Regions from separate parts of the Fretibacterium sp. genome, predicted to be linked through region 1. Evidence: riboswitches for the same ligand, from Rfam matches in the RefSeq annotation. Region 1 holds a riboswitch; each other region holds the start of a gene.

The links. A riboswitch is a leader RNA that binds a small molecule or an ion and turns the genes downstream of it on or off. The one in region 1 is predicted to bind cobalamin.
Region 2: it holds a riboswitch for cobalamin, as region 1 does, so the genes downstream of both, ACO41U_RS09545 (methylmalonyl-CoA mutase family protein) here and ACO41U_RS01340 (sirohydrochlorin cobaltochelatase) in region 1, are expected to answer to the same signal.
Region 3: it holds a riboswitch for cobalamin, as region 1 does, so the genes downstream of both, ACO41U_RS08885 (ABC transporter substrate-binding protein) here and ACO41U_RS01340 (sirohydrochlorin cobaltochelatase) in region 1, are expected to answer to the same signal.

The regions. Positions count from the first base shown of each region.
Region 1 covers NZ_DBHLDX010000004.1:670-3,938, forward strand. The annotation lists partial or broken gene ACO41U_RS01330 (ABC transporter ATP-binding protein) at 1-53, opposite strand, end outside; gene ACO41U_RS01335 (FecCD family ABC transporter permease) at 50-1,054, opposite strand; gene ACO41U_RS01340 (sirohydrochlorin cobaltochelatase) at 1,073-1,963, opposite strand; cobalamin riboswitch at 2,134-2,309, opposite strand; cobalamin riboswitch at 2,398-2,588, shown strand; gene ACO41U_RS01345 (ABC transporter substrate-binding protein) at 2,795-3,269, shown strand, end outside.
Region 2 covers NZ_DBHLDX010000085.1:776-4,044, forward strand. The annotation lists gene ACO41U_RS09545 (methylmalonyl-CoA mutase family protein) at 1-1,992, opposite strand, end outside; cobalamin riboswitch at 2,151-2,313, opposite strand; gene trpB (tryptophan synthase subunit beta) at 2,415-3,269, opposite strand, start outside.
Region 3 covers NZ_DBHLDX010000069.1:141-3,409, reverse strand. The annotation lists gene ACO41U_RS08890 (ABC transporter permease) at 1-28, opposite strand, end outside; gene ACO41U_RS08885 (ABC transporter substrate-binding protein) at 53-1,606, opposite strand; cobalamin riboswitch at 1,775-2,025, opposite strand; gene smpB (SsrA-binding protein SmpB) at 2,243-2,716, shown strand; RNA gene ssrA (transfer-messenger RNA) at 2,793-3,146, shown strand.

The sequences.
Region 1 (3,269 bases):
CGGTCCCCGTAGCCGGCGGTCAGGTCCGCGAGGCGAAAGCAGGCGGCGCTCATGACCGCCGCCCCCGCCGGATCAGGAGCCAGCAGAAGAAGGGCCCGCCGATCAGCGCAGTGAGCACGCCAACGGGCAGCTCTCCAAGGGCCTGAGCCACGCCGTCCGCGGCCGCCAGCAGGCAGCCTCCGGCCAGGAAGGAGAGCAGGATCAGCGGCCGGTGCGCCGGGCCGACGGCCAGCCGCAGCAGGTGCGGCACCACGAGCCCCACGAAGCCGATGATGCCGAAGAAGCTCACCGAGGCCGCAGCGCCCAGGGAGGCCGCCAGGAGCAGAAGACACCGGAGGCGCCCCTCGTTGACGCCCAGCATCGCGCCCCGGCCGGAGCCCAGGGACATGGCGTCCAGCATGGGGGCACAGAAGAGCCCCGACGCCAGCACCAAGACCGTCGCGCCCCACACGGCCGCGCCGCCGGAGGCTCCGGCCCCCGAAAAGCTCCCCATCATCCACAGGACGATCGCGCCCAGCTTGTCGTCCGCCACCGCCTTGACGAACGTCACGCCCGCGGACAACACCGCGTTGGCGACGATGCCCGCCAGCACCAGCTGTCCTCCGCCCGCCCGCCAGGCGATGAGCCCCACGAGGCACAGGGCCCCCACGGCCCCCGCGAAGGCCGCGGGGATCACCGCTGCGGTGCCCAACAGGAGCCCCAGCGCCCCGCCGAAGGCCGCTCCGGCGGCGATGCCCAGCGTGTAGGGCTCCGCCAGGGGGTTCGCGAGGATGCCCTGCAGGAGCGCGCCGGAAACGCTGAGCAATCCGCCCGTCCCCAGTGCCGCAAACAGGCGGGGAAGCCGCACGGAGCGGATCACGAGCGCCTCCGGCAGGGAGGCCTCCGCCTCCGGCAGGCGCGGGGACAGCAGATACAGCACGCGGGGAAGCGGGATATCCCACTCCCCCAGCGTGACGCGCCACACGACCGTGCAGGCAAGAGCGAGGAGAAGCGCCCCGCCGACGGCCCAGGCCCTGCGGCTCTGCGCCCTGCGGCAGGCCGCGATCTCAGTCATCGAGGAAACGCGCCCGCGCTACATCATCTCACGGATGCGCTCAACGAAGCTCTTCGCGATGTTCTCGTCCTGTCCCAGCCCAACCAGGTAGGGCGTGATGTCCTTGTAGCCCGCCTTCTTCAGCACGTTCAGCCAAGACTCCTCGTCGTCCGCGCCGGCCAGGTCGTTGTTGGCGTGGTCGCCCGCGACGATCATCAGCGGGGAGATCACCAGCTTGCGGACGTCCTTGTGGCGCTTGAGGGCGCGGATGACGTCCTCCACCTTGGGCTCGGCCTCCACGGTGCCGAGGAAGAAGCGACCGTAGGCGACCTTGTCGAGGGAGAACTGCAGCTGGCTGTACATGGCGTGGGCAATGTGCTCCGGCGTGCCGTGCCCCATGAGGACGATGGCCGTCCCCTTGTCCTTCAGCTGCTTCTCAAAGCGGGTCATCAGGAGCTTGGCCATCTTGTCGCAGTCCTCCACGCCATTGAGGCAGGGGGCTCCAAGGGCGATCTTCTTGAAGCCGTACTTGCCCTTCAGGGACGCAAAGGCGTCCACGACGTTCTGCATCTCGTCGTACTCCTCGCCGGGGATGATGTGCGTCGGCATGACGTACACGTGGGTGAAGCCCTCGTCGTTCATCGCGGCAAGCGCCTGCACCGGCGTCGGCACGACCTCGTTGCGCTCGCGGGCAATCTTGCGGCGGATGATGTTTGACGTGAAGGCGAGGCGGACCTCCGCGTCGGGGAAGGCCTTCTTCGCCGCCTCCACCAGGTTGTCGATGGCGGGACGGGCCTCCGGCATGGACGTGCCGAAGGACGACACCAGGATTCCCACCTTGTCGGGCTTCGCGTCGTCGTGGCCGGACCACGCCGGGGAAGCCGAAAGCAGCGCCGCAGCGACCAGCATTACGCAGACAAACTTGTTCATGACACATACCTCCATCGTGATAAGGATACCCCTGCCCTCGCAGGGTAGAGCGCAGCCTGGCGAAAAGGCGTGAAAAAAGGAGGCACGGCATCGCGCCGGGCCTCCTTCGCCGTATGCGGTTCGCAGTCTGCGTCCTGCAGCAGCACCGGAGGGTTGCCCACGCAAATGCCCATCGGTCCTCGTGCAGGGTCAATATCCTGACTTCCCTTCCTCCTCGTCCGCGCCCTTCCCAAAGGGTTTTCTTCAGTGGGCCTTACCTGCGGACTCGTCCGGGTCACAGTGGCGGGGCCGCGCGGGGTTTGCACCCGCTTCCTGGCCCTGCGACGCCTTATTTAAGGCTATTTAAGCACATCGCCCCTCCGCTGTCAAATCCCTGCGGGGGCCACTGGCGCGGCTTTTATTTTTCCTCCCCTCGTGTTAAGATGACGGCACAGTTCAGGTCAAGGCCGTGCGGCAGCGCGCAAGCGCTCCAAGAGGGAAGGGGGTGCGAGTCCCCCGCAGCTTCCACTACTGTAAGCGAGGACGAGAGGACATCACGCCACTGTTCCGGCAGGACGCCGGGGCGGGAAGGCGTCCTCGAGGAGGAATCGCAAGCCAGGAGACCTGCCCCACGCGCCGCAGCAGGAACTCCCGGGACAGGGGAGCGGCGGCTCTTTTCCAAATCTTTGCGTGTGCGCGCCGAGGAACCCCGTCCGTGGAGGGCGGGGTTTTTATTTTTATCGTGCGCTTCGCGCTTGTTTTTGGAGAAGGGAGGTGGCAGCGGAGAGAGGGTCCGCGGCGTCTGCGTTTTGTCGTTTGCATCACTGTCAGCGAATCAAGGAGGAAATTTTGATGAGAAAGAGATTCTTTGTCTTTGCGCTCTGCGCTGCGGCCGCGCTCCTGCTGGCCTTGTCCCCGGCGGAGGCCGCGCGGACGGCATACCCCGTCACGATCGACAACGGGGATCGGCAGGTGACGTTCGAGAAGGCGCCGGAGCGGGTCGTGACCAACGGCGACGGCAACATCATCGAGCTGATGTTCGCCCTCGACCTGGACGACAAGCTCGCCGGCTACGCGGGCTTCCCGGAGTACGGCGGCCAGGTCGCGCCGGACCACCAGGAGAGGCTCAAGAAGATCCCCGTCGCCGCACCGGGCTACATCACGCTTGAGGTGCTGCTGGGGCAGAAGCCGGACCTCTTCCTGTCCGGCTACCAGTACGGGACGAGCGTTCCGGGTGACACGTCGGCCGGGGCCATCACGCCGGACGAGCTGGAGAAGCACGGCGTCAAGTGCTACAACATCACGGAGTCCCTGATCCGCGTCATGA
Region 2 (3,269 bases), on a different contig from region 1:
CTCCTTGATCGCCCGCGCCAGCGGCGGCACCACCTCAGGGTACGTGGCGTCCGTGGAGCAGATCACCGCGATCTCCGCACCGCTCGCGGCGGCGGCCTCCGCGCACGCCTCCGGCGTCTCGAAGCCGTCGTTGCGGAGCATCTCGAAGGCGGCCACCTCCATGAAGCTCGAGATGAAGTCCGCCCGTGCCTTGTGCTGGGGGATGGGCCCCATGTTGGCCAGAAAGACGCGGAAGTTATCACCCGTCCGCGCCCTGTAGGCCTCCGTCCTGGCCCTCAGCTCCTCGAACTGCTCCGTCCAGCGGTGGGGTCGTACGGGCTCCGCCGCGACGTCGCCCCTCCCGCCCGCCAGCGCGGCCCGTACCTCGCCCAGCGTGGCGCCGGCCTCGGCCGCTGCGGCGACCTTCCCGATCAGGCCGTCGCCCGACAGCCCCTCGAGGGCCTTCTTCACCCCGGCGTCGTCCCGCGCCCCCCGGGCGCCCTTCAGCGCCCGCAGACGCTCCTCCCTTAGCCCCTCCCAGTCCGGCGACCCGAACTCCGGCAGGGGCTCGCTCATGTTGGGGTACATGTTCGTGCCGACGGCGCGGTCGGAGCGCTTCGCCAGGTTCTTCCAGCGGCTCGCGAGGGTCCCGGCCACGTCCTCCTGCAGCACGCCCGCCTTGACGCTCTCCAGGAAGCCGCCCCGGCCCTCGATCTCCTGAAGCTTGGCCCAGACCCTGCGGCTCAGCTCGTCCGTCAGGGCCTCCAGATACCAGGAACCTCCCGCGGGGTCAATGGGCTCCCGCAGGTTGAACTCCTTCTGAAGCATGATCTGGGCGTTGCGGGCCACGCGGCGCGAGAATTCGGAGCCTGGCCGCAGCGCCTCGTCAAAGCAGCCGACGGTCAGCCCCTCCACGCCGCCCACGATCGCTGAAAACGCCTCCGTGGCACCGCGCAGCATGTTGACGTAGGGGTCGTACACCGTTCGGGTGAAGCGGGAGGTGCGGGCGAAAATCTGGGACTTCCGGGCCTCTTCGCCGCCGCCGAAGCTCTCCGCGATCTGAGCCCACGCGATGCGCGCGGCGCGCAGCTTCGCGATCTCCATGAAGAAGTTGGCCCCTTGCGAAAACTCAAAGCGCAGCCGGCGGGCGAATTGCTCCACCGAGATGCCCCGCGCCAGCATGGCGCGCAAGGTCTCGATGGAGGCCGTCATGGCGCAGGCGGCCTCCTGGGCCGCGTCCGCACCGCCGTCATGCGGCACGCTGCCGCGGACCAGGACCGTGCGCAGCGGGGAGCCGGCGGCCTCGGCCCAGCGGATCGTCTCCGCCATCTCGTCCCAGAGCTGCTCCAGGGGCGCGGGCAAGCCTCCCGTCGCCAGCAGGCAGCCCATGGGGTCCGCCCCCACGCAGCCCGAAAGCGTCCTTGGGGCGACGCCCTCCTTTTTGGCCAGCGCGTCCACGAAGCCAAGCAGGGGTGCCGCGGAGGCCCCGGCATAGATCGCCAGGGGTCGGTCCAGCAGGCCCTTCAGCAGGGCCTCGACGTCTTCCAGCGTGGAGAGCGAGACACCCGCTCCGTCCGTCCCCGGCGCGTCGGCATCCAGCCCCGCCTCCGTCCGAGGGTCCAGGCGGAAGGCGACGGAGGTGGCCCCGCGCTCCAGCTCGTGGAGCAGGTTCCGGTGGGCTTCCTGGGGCAACGCCTCATCGCAGAACTGCACGATCTCCCACGCGCGCTTCAGGTTGCCGGAGGCCTCGTTGCCCCTCAGGGAGTAGGAACCGGGGTAGGTGCGCGCGGCCCTCAGGGCCCCCGTGTCCTCCGCCGTGTACATCGGGTTCAGGGTGATGCCCTCGTAGGTCTTGGTGAACATCCTCTTGTCGAAGGGCGCGCCCTTCAGGGCCGCGGTGGCCGCCTCCTTCCACGCCTCGTAGCTCAGAGGGGTGAACTCGTCGAAGGCGACGTCGGGAAGGTGCGCGGCAGCTGTCTGGCCCCCCGCCCCCGGTTCTTTTGCATTGCTCATATGCGATTCCTCCCGTTCTGGCGACGGCGCGGTCCTGCACCGCCCCAAGGTCTTTGGACAGGACAGACGTCCCGTCCGGCAGCTCCGCTGCCCAACGCAATCCGGGTCCCGCCGCACCCTGGCACGACAGGACGACAAGCCGCCCGCCTCCACGCGGAAGGGGAAGGTCTTTCCCGGCAGGTTTCCTGGCTCTCACTCATCCTTCGCCCGCGCCTTCCCGCCTTGCGGCAGTGGCTGACCTGCGGGCTCGTCGTGATTACAGTGGCCGGGCCGCTCCGGTTTCGCACCGGATTCCCTGCAACCGCAGAAAAAATTTTCGTTAACTTTTGTATTATAACGTAGGTTTGCGACTTCGGGGCGCCCTGAAAGGGCAAAAGCGCGGAGGCAGGGGGCCTGCCTCCGCGCAGAATATATTCTGAAAATCAGCTCCTGTACGCCTCGGGGATCGAGTGAAAGTCCTTGTCCCCGCGCCCCGACAGGTTGACCAGGACCGTCTTGTCCTTGCCGAGAGTGGGCAGGAGGCGCAGCGCCCAGGCCAGCGCGTGGCTGCTCTCGAGCGCCGGCAGGATGCCCTCCCGCCGGCAGAGGGTCCGGAACGCGGCGAGGGCCTCCTCGTCGGTCACCCTCTCGTAACGGGCCCGCCCCGTGTCCTTCAGCCAGGCGTGTTCCGGCCCCACGCCGGGGTAGTCGAGCCCCGCGGAGATCGAGTAGACGGGGGCGGCCTCTCCATCTGCGTCCGCCAAGACGTAACTCTTGAACCCCTGAAAGACCTTCGGGGTCCCGAAGGCCAGCGTCGCCGCGTGGTCTCCCAGTCGGTCCGTCCCCCGGCCGGCCGGCTCCACCCCCACCAGCCGGACCTCCGCGTCGTCGAGGAAGGCCGAGAAGAGCCCGATGGCGTTGCTGCCCCCTCCGACGCAGGCGACGGCGTAGTCCGGCAGGCGCCCCTCGCGCTTCAGGAACTGCTCCCGCGCCTCACGCCCGATGACGCTCTGGAACTCCCGCACGATGGAGGGGTACGGGTGCGGCCCGACGGCCGAGCCCAAAAGGTAGAAGGTGTCCGGCTCCTCCACGTAGACGGACAGGGCCTTATCCACCGCCTCCCTGAGGGTCTGCTGCCCCTCCGTCACCGCCACGACGCGGGTCCCCATGGCCCGCATACGCTCCACGTTAGGGCTCTGGCGCTCCATGTCCAGGGCTCCCATGTACACGGTACATTCCATGCCAAAGAGCGCGGCGGCCATGGCCGAGGCCGTGCCGTGCATCCCCGCGCCCGTCTC
Region 3 (3,269 bases), on a different contig from region 1:
CGACGTACCGTGCGAATCCCTTACTCACGAACCCCTCTCCTTCCCCCTGGAATCATTCGCTCCAGCTCCACTCGTTCAGGTTCTCCAGCCCCGCCCGGCCCTGGTTCCTGGGCTTGACCCTTCCAAGCGGCGGTATCGTCAGCCCGTCGCGGACGAGGTAGCTGTCCTGGGGGCAGGCAACGTACAGGAACGGCACGTCTGCGTCCGCCAGTTCCTCGGCCTGCTGCCACAGCCTGTCGCTCTCATCCCGGTTCGTGGCGCGCAGCGCGCTGTCGATCAACGCATCGACCTCCGGATTGGAGTACGAGGGCGGATTGCCGATGGCGCCTTTGTTGATCTGCGAAGAGTGGTAATACAGGTAGAAGTCCGAAGGGCTGGGGTAGCCGATCGCCCAGCACGTCGGCGTGGCGCGGGCGTGGCGCGCTTCAACCCAGGGCGCGGATTGGGGGACGATGCGGATGCCGAGCGCTTTGGCGCTCTCCGCCACGGCGACGACCACGTTGTAGCGGGGCATGTCGTTGCTGCGGCCCCTGACCGTGAACTCCGCCTTCAGGCCGTCCTTCTCCCTGATGCCGTCGCCGTCGGAATCCACCCAGCCGGCCTCCTCAAGCATCTTCTTTGCCTCCTCCAGGCGTCCGTCCTCGAACGTCCGCTTCGAGGCCCAGGGCAGCCAGCCGCCGCCAATGGTGAAGGACGGCTTCCCCATCCCGCTCAGCGCCTGATCCACCAGAAGCTGGCGGCTGATGCCGACGTTCAGCGCGCGGCGGATGGCCGGGTCGCAGGTCACGTTGTTGCCCACCCTCTCATCCCCTGAGCCGACCCCTTCGGGGATGACGGGCAGGTTGATCGCCAGCGAGGTGAAGGTGTCGAACGTCAGGAGCTTCATGCCCGGAACCTCCTGTTTTGCGGCCGCGAACTCCGCCGGGATGAAGACGAAGTCCAGTTGTCCCGACTTCGCTGCCGCCAGCGCGGCGTCGTCGTCCACCTTAAGGATCGTCACTCGTTTGAAGGGGGACTTCCTGCCGTAATAGTGCGGATTGGGCTCCAGGATCATCTGCTGCCCGACCTGGAAGTCCACGATGCGCCACGCGCCGGAGCCCAGCGGCATGTCGCCGTACCCTTCCTTGTAAGCGTGTTTCGGCACGATGCCGACGTAACTCAGGATGTATGGAAAGAACGACCACGGACGGGAGAGCGTGAACTCCACCGTGCGGCTATCGATCGCCCGAACGCTCTCCATCATCGAGAGGTCCGCGGCCGACGCGGCGGCTTTCGTGCTCTCAAACGTGAAGACGACGTCCTCCGCCGTCAGGGGGTGGCCGTCGGCGAACTTCGCATCCTCGCGAATTTCATACGTGTACTTCAGCCCGTCTTCGCTGACCTTCTCGTCCGTCGCCAGGTCCTTCTCCAGCAGGTTGTCCCTGCCGGCCTTCAGCAAGTGGCAATGAAAGATGTCGACCGCCCAGACGCCATACCCGCGGACGGGGTCGAACTTCCCTGCCACCGCGTTGTCGCCGCCCGACACGACGATCTCGTCCTTCGCCATGGCCGTGCCGCAGAGGAGCACCATCGCCAGGGAAAGCGCCGCAAAAACCGTTCTCTTCATCGTTGCCTCCCAAAATCCCCAAAATAGTGAAAAACTCTTGCGGGCAGCAAGCCCGCACCTTGGGTGCGCCGCAGAAAAAACGCGCCGGCCCTCTGCGCTTCTGCAAGCGAGAAGGTCGGCGCGTCCGTTTTTACGCGCCAAGACGTCCGCCCCGGGCAGGGGGCCAACGTCCTCCGGAGGAAATGCGTAAGTCTCCTGACTTGCGATCCAGGGGGAGAACCCCCAGCGCCCGATGCCTGCCTTCCCACGGCCTGATGCCGCAGTGACTGACGTTCGTCATGGCGTCCCGAAGAGACGCTTCAGCATGGGCTCACGCTTACAGTGCCGGCCGCGCGGGGACTCTCACCCCATTCCATCTACACCGTCCCCACCGTATCGCGCGTCGGACAGGGAGGACGATGACACATTTCCATATACAAACAGCCTTTTGATACAATATGTCATTCTAATGGAACGTCCTCAAAAAATCAACAAGGCCGCCAGTTGCCCGTCGTGGCTCAGGGGGCATGTCCTCCCGTTTTTGGGGCGTTTGGCCTGAAGCGGGAACGGACAGCGGGGTTACAAAGAAAAGCCTCTTGTCAATGCAAGATTGTGTGATAGAATAAAGAGCTAAATGAAATTGGGGAGGAGGATGAGATGCCGGAGAAGGCGAATAAGACGGTGGCCCAGAACCGTAAGGCAAGGCATGATTATTTTATCGTTGACGCTTTCGAGTGCGGGATCGTCCTGACGGGGACGGAGATCAAGAGCGTCCGCGCCGGGAACCTGAACCTCAAGGATTCCTACGCCTCCCTGGAAGCGGGAGAGCTCTGGCTGGTGGGGATGCACATCTCCCCCTACGAGAAGGGGACGTATTACAATCACGAGCCGGAGCGACGGCGTAAGCTGCTCCTCCACCGCCACGAACTGTTGCGGTTGAAGGGCAGGGTCCGCGAGAAGGGCTTGACGCTGGTCCCTCTCTCCGTCTATATTAAGGAGGGGCGGCGAGCCAAGGTGGAACTGGCCCTGGCGCGAGGCAGGACGGCACACGACAAGCGGGACGCCATTGCGGACCGGGACGCGAAGCGGGACATGGCGCGTGCGGTGAGGCGCAACGGGCGGTACGATTGAGAGGACGGCTCTTCCCGTCATGCTGGCGGCTCGCCGTTCGTGTTGTCGGGAAGTTTATGATAAAGCCGGTTTTATTGGGGGCGACAGGTTTCGACGGCGCGTGGAGTGCCTGACAGAGCAGGTCGAGTTATGTCCGTAATCCTCGTTAAACATTCGGGCAGACGAATAAACGTCGATAACGATTACGCATTGGCGGCTTAGGCCTGCCACGTCGAAGGATGAGCTCGTCTGTTGGCTCGCCGGAGACGTCATTTTAGACAGATGCTTCGCTCACAGTCGGATCTTGCTGGGGTGAAAAAGACCAGAGGTCTTGGAAGAAGGAAGGCCGTTTTCTGCCTCACCTTTGACGACAATTAAAAGAAAACTAAGCCTGTAGCGCTGTCACGCTGGCCCACGTCGGACGGGGGTTCAATTCCCCCCGCCTCCACCAGAAGGAATCCTCGGCTCAATGCTTGGCATGTCGAGGTTAATTTTAAAGAAGGGCCTTTCCCAACAGAAGGAAAGGCCCTTTTGGTAACAGAAGAGCGGAGAGCGAGAGGAGCTGGGAAAGATG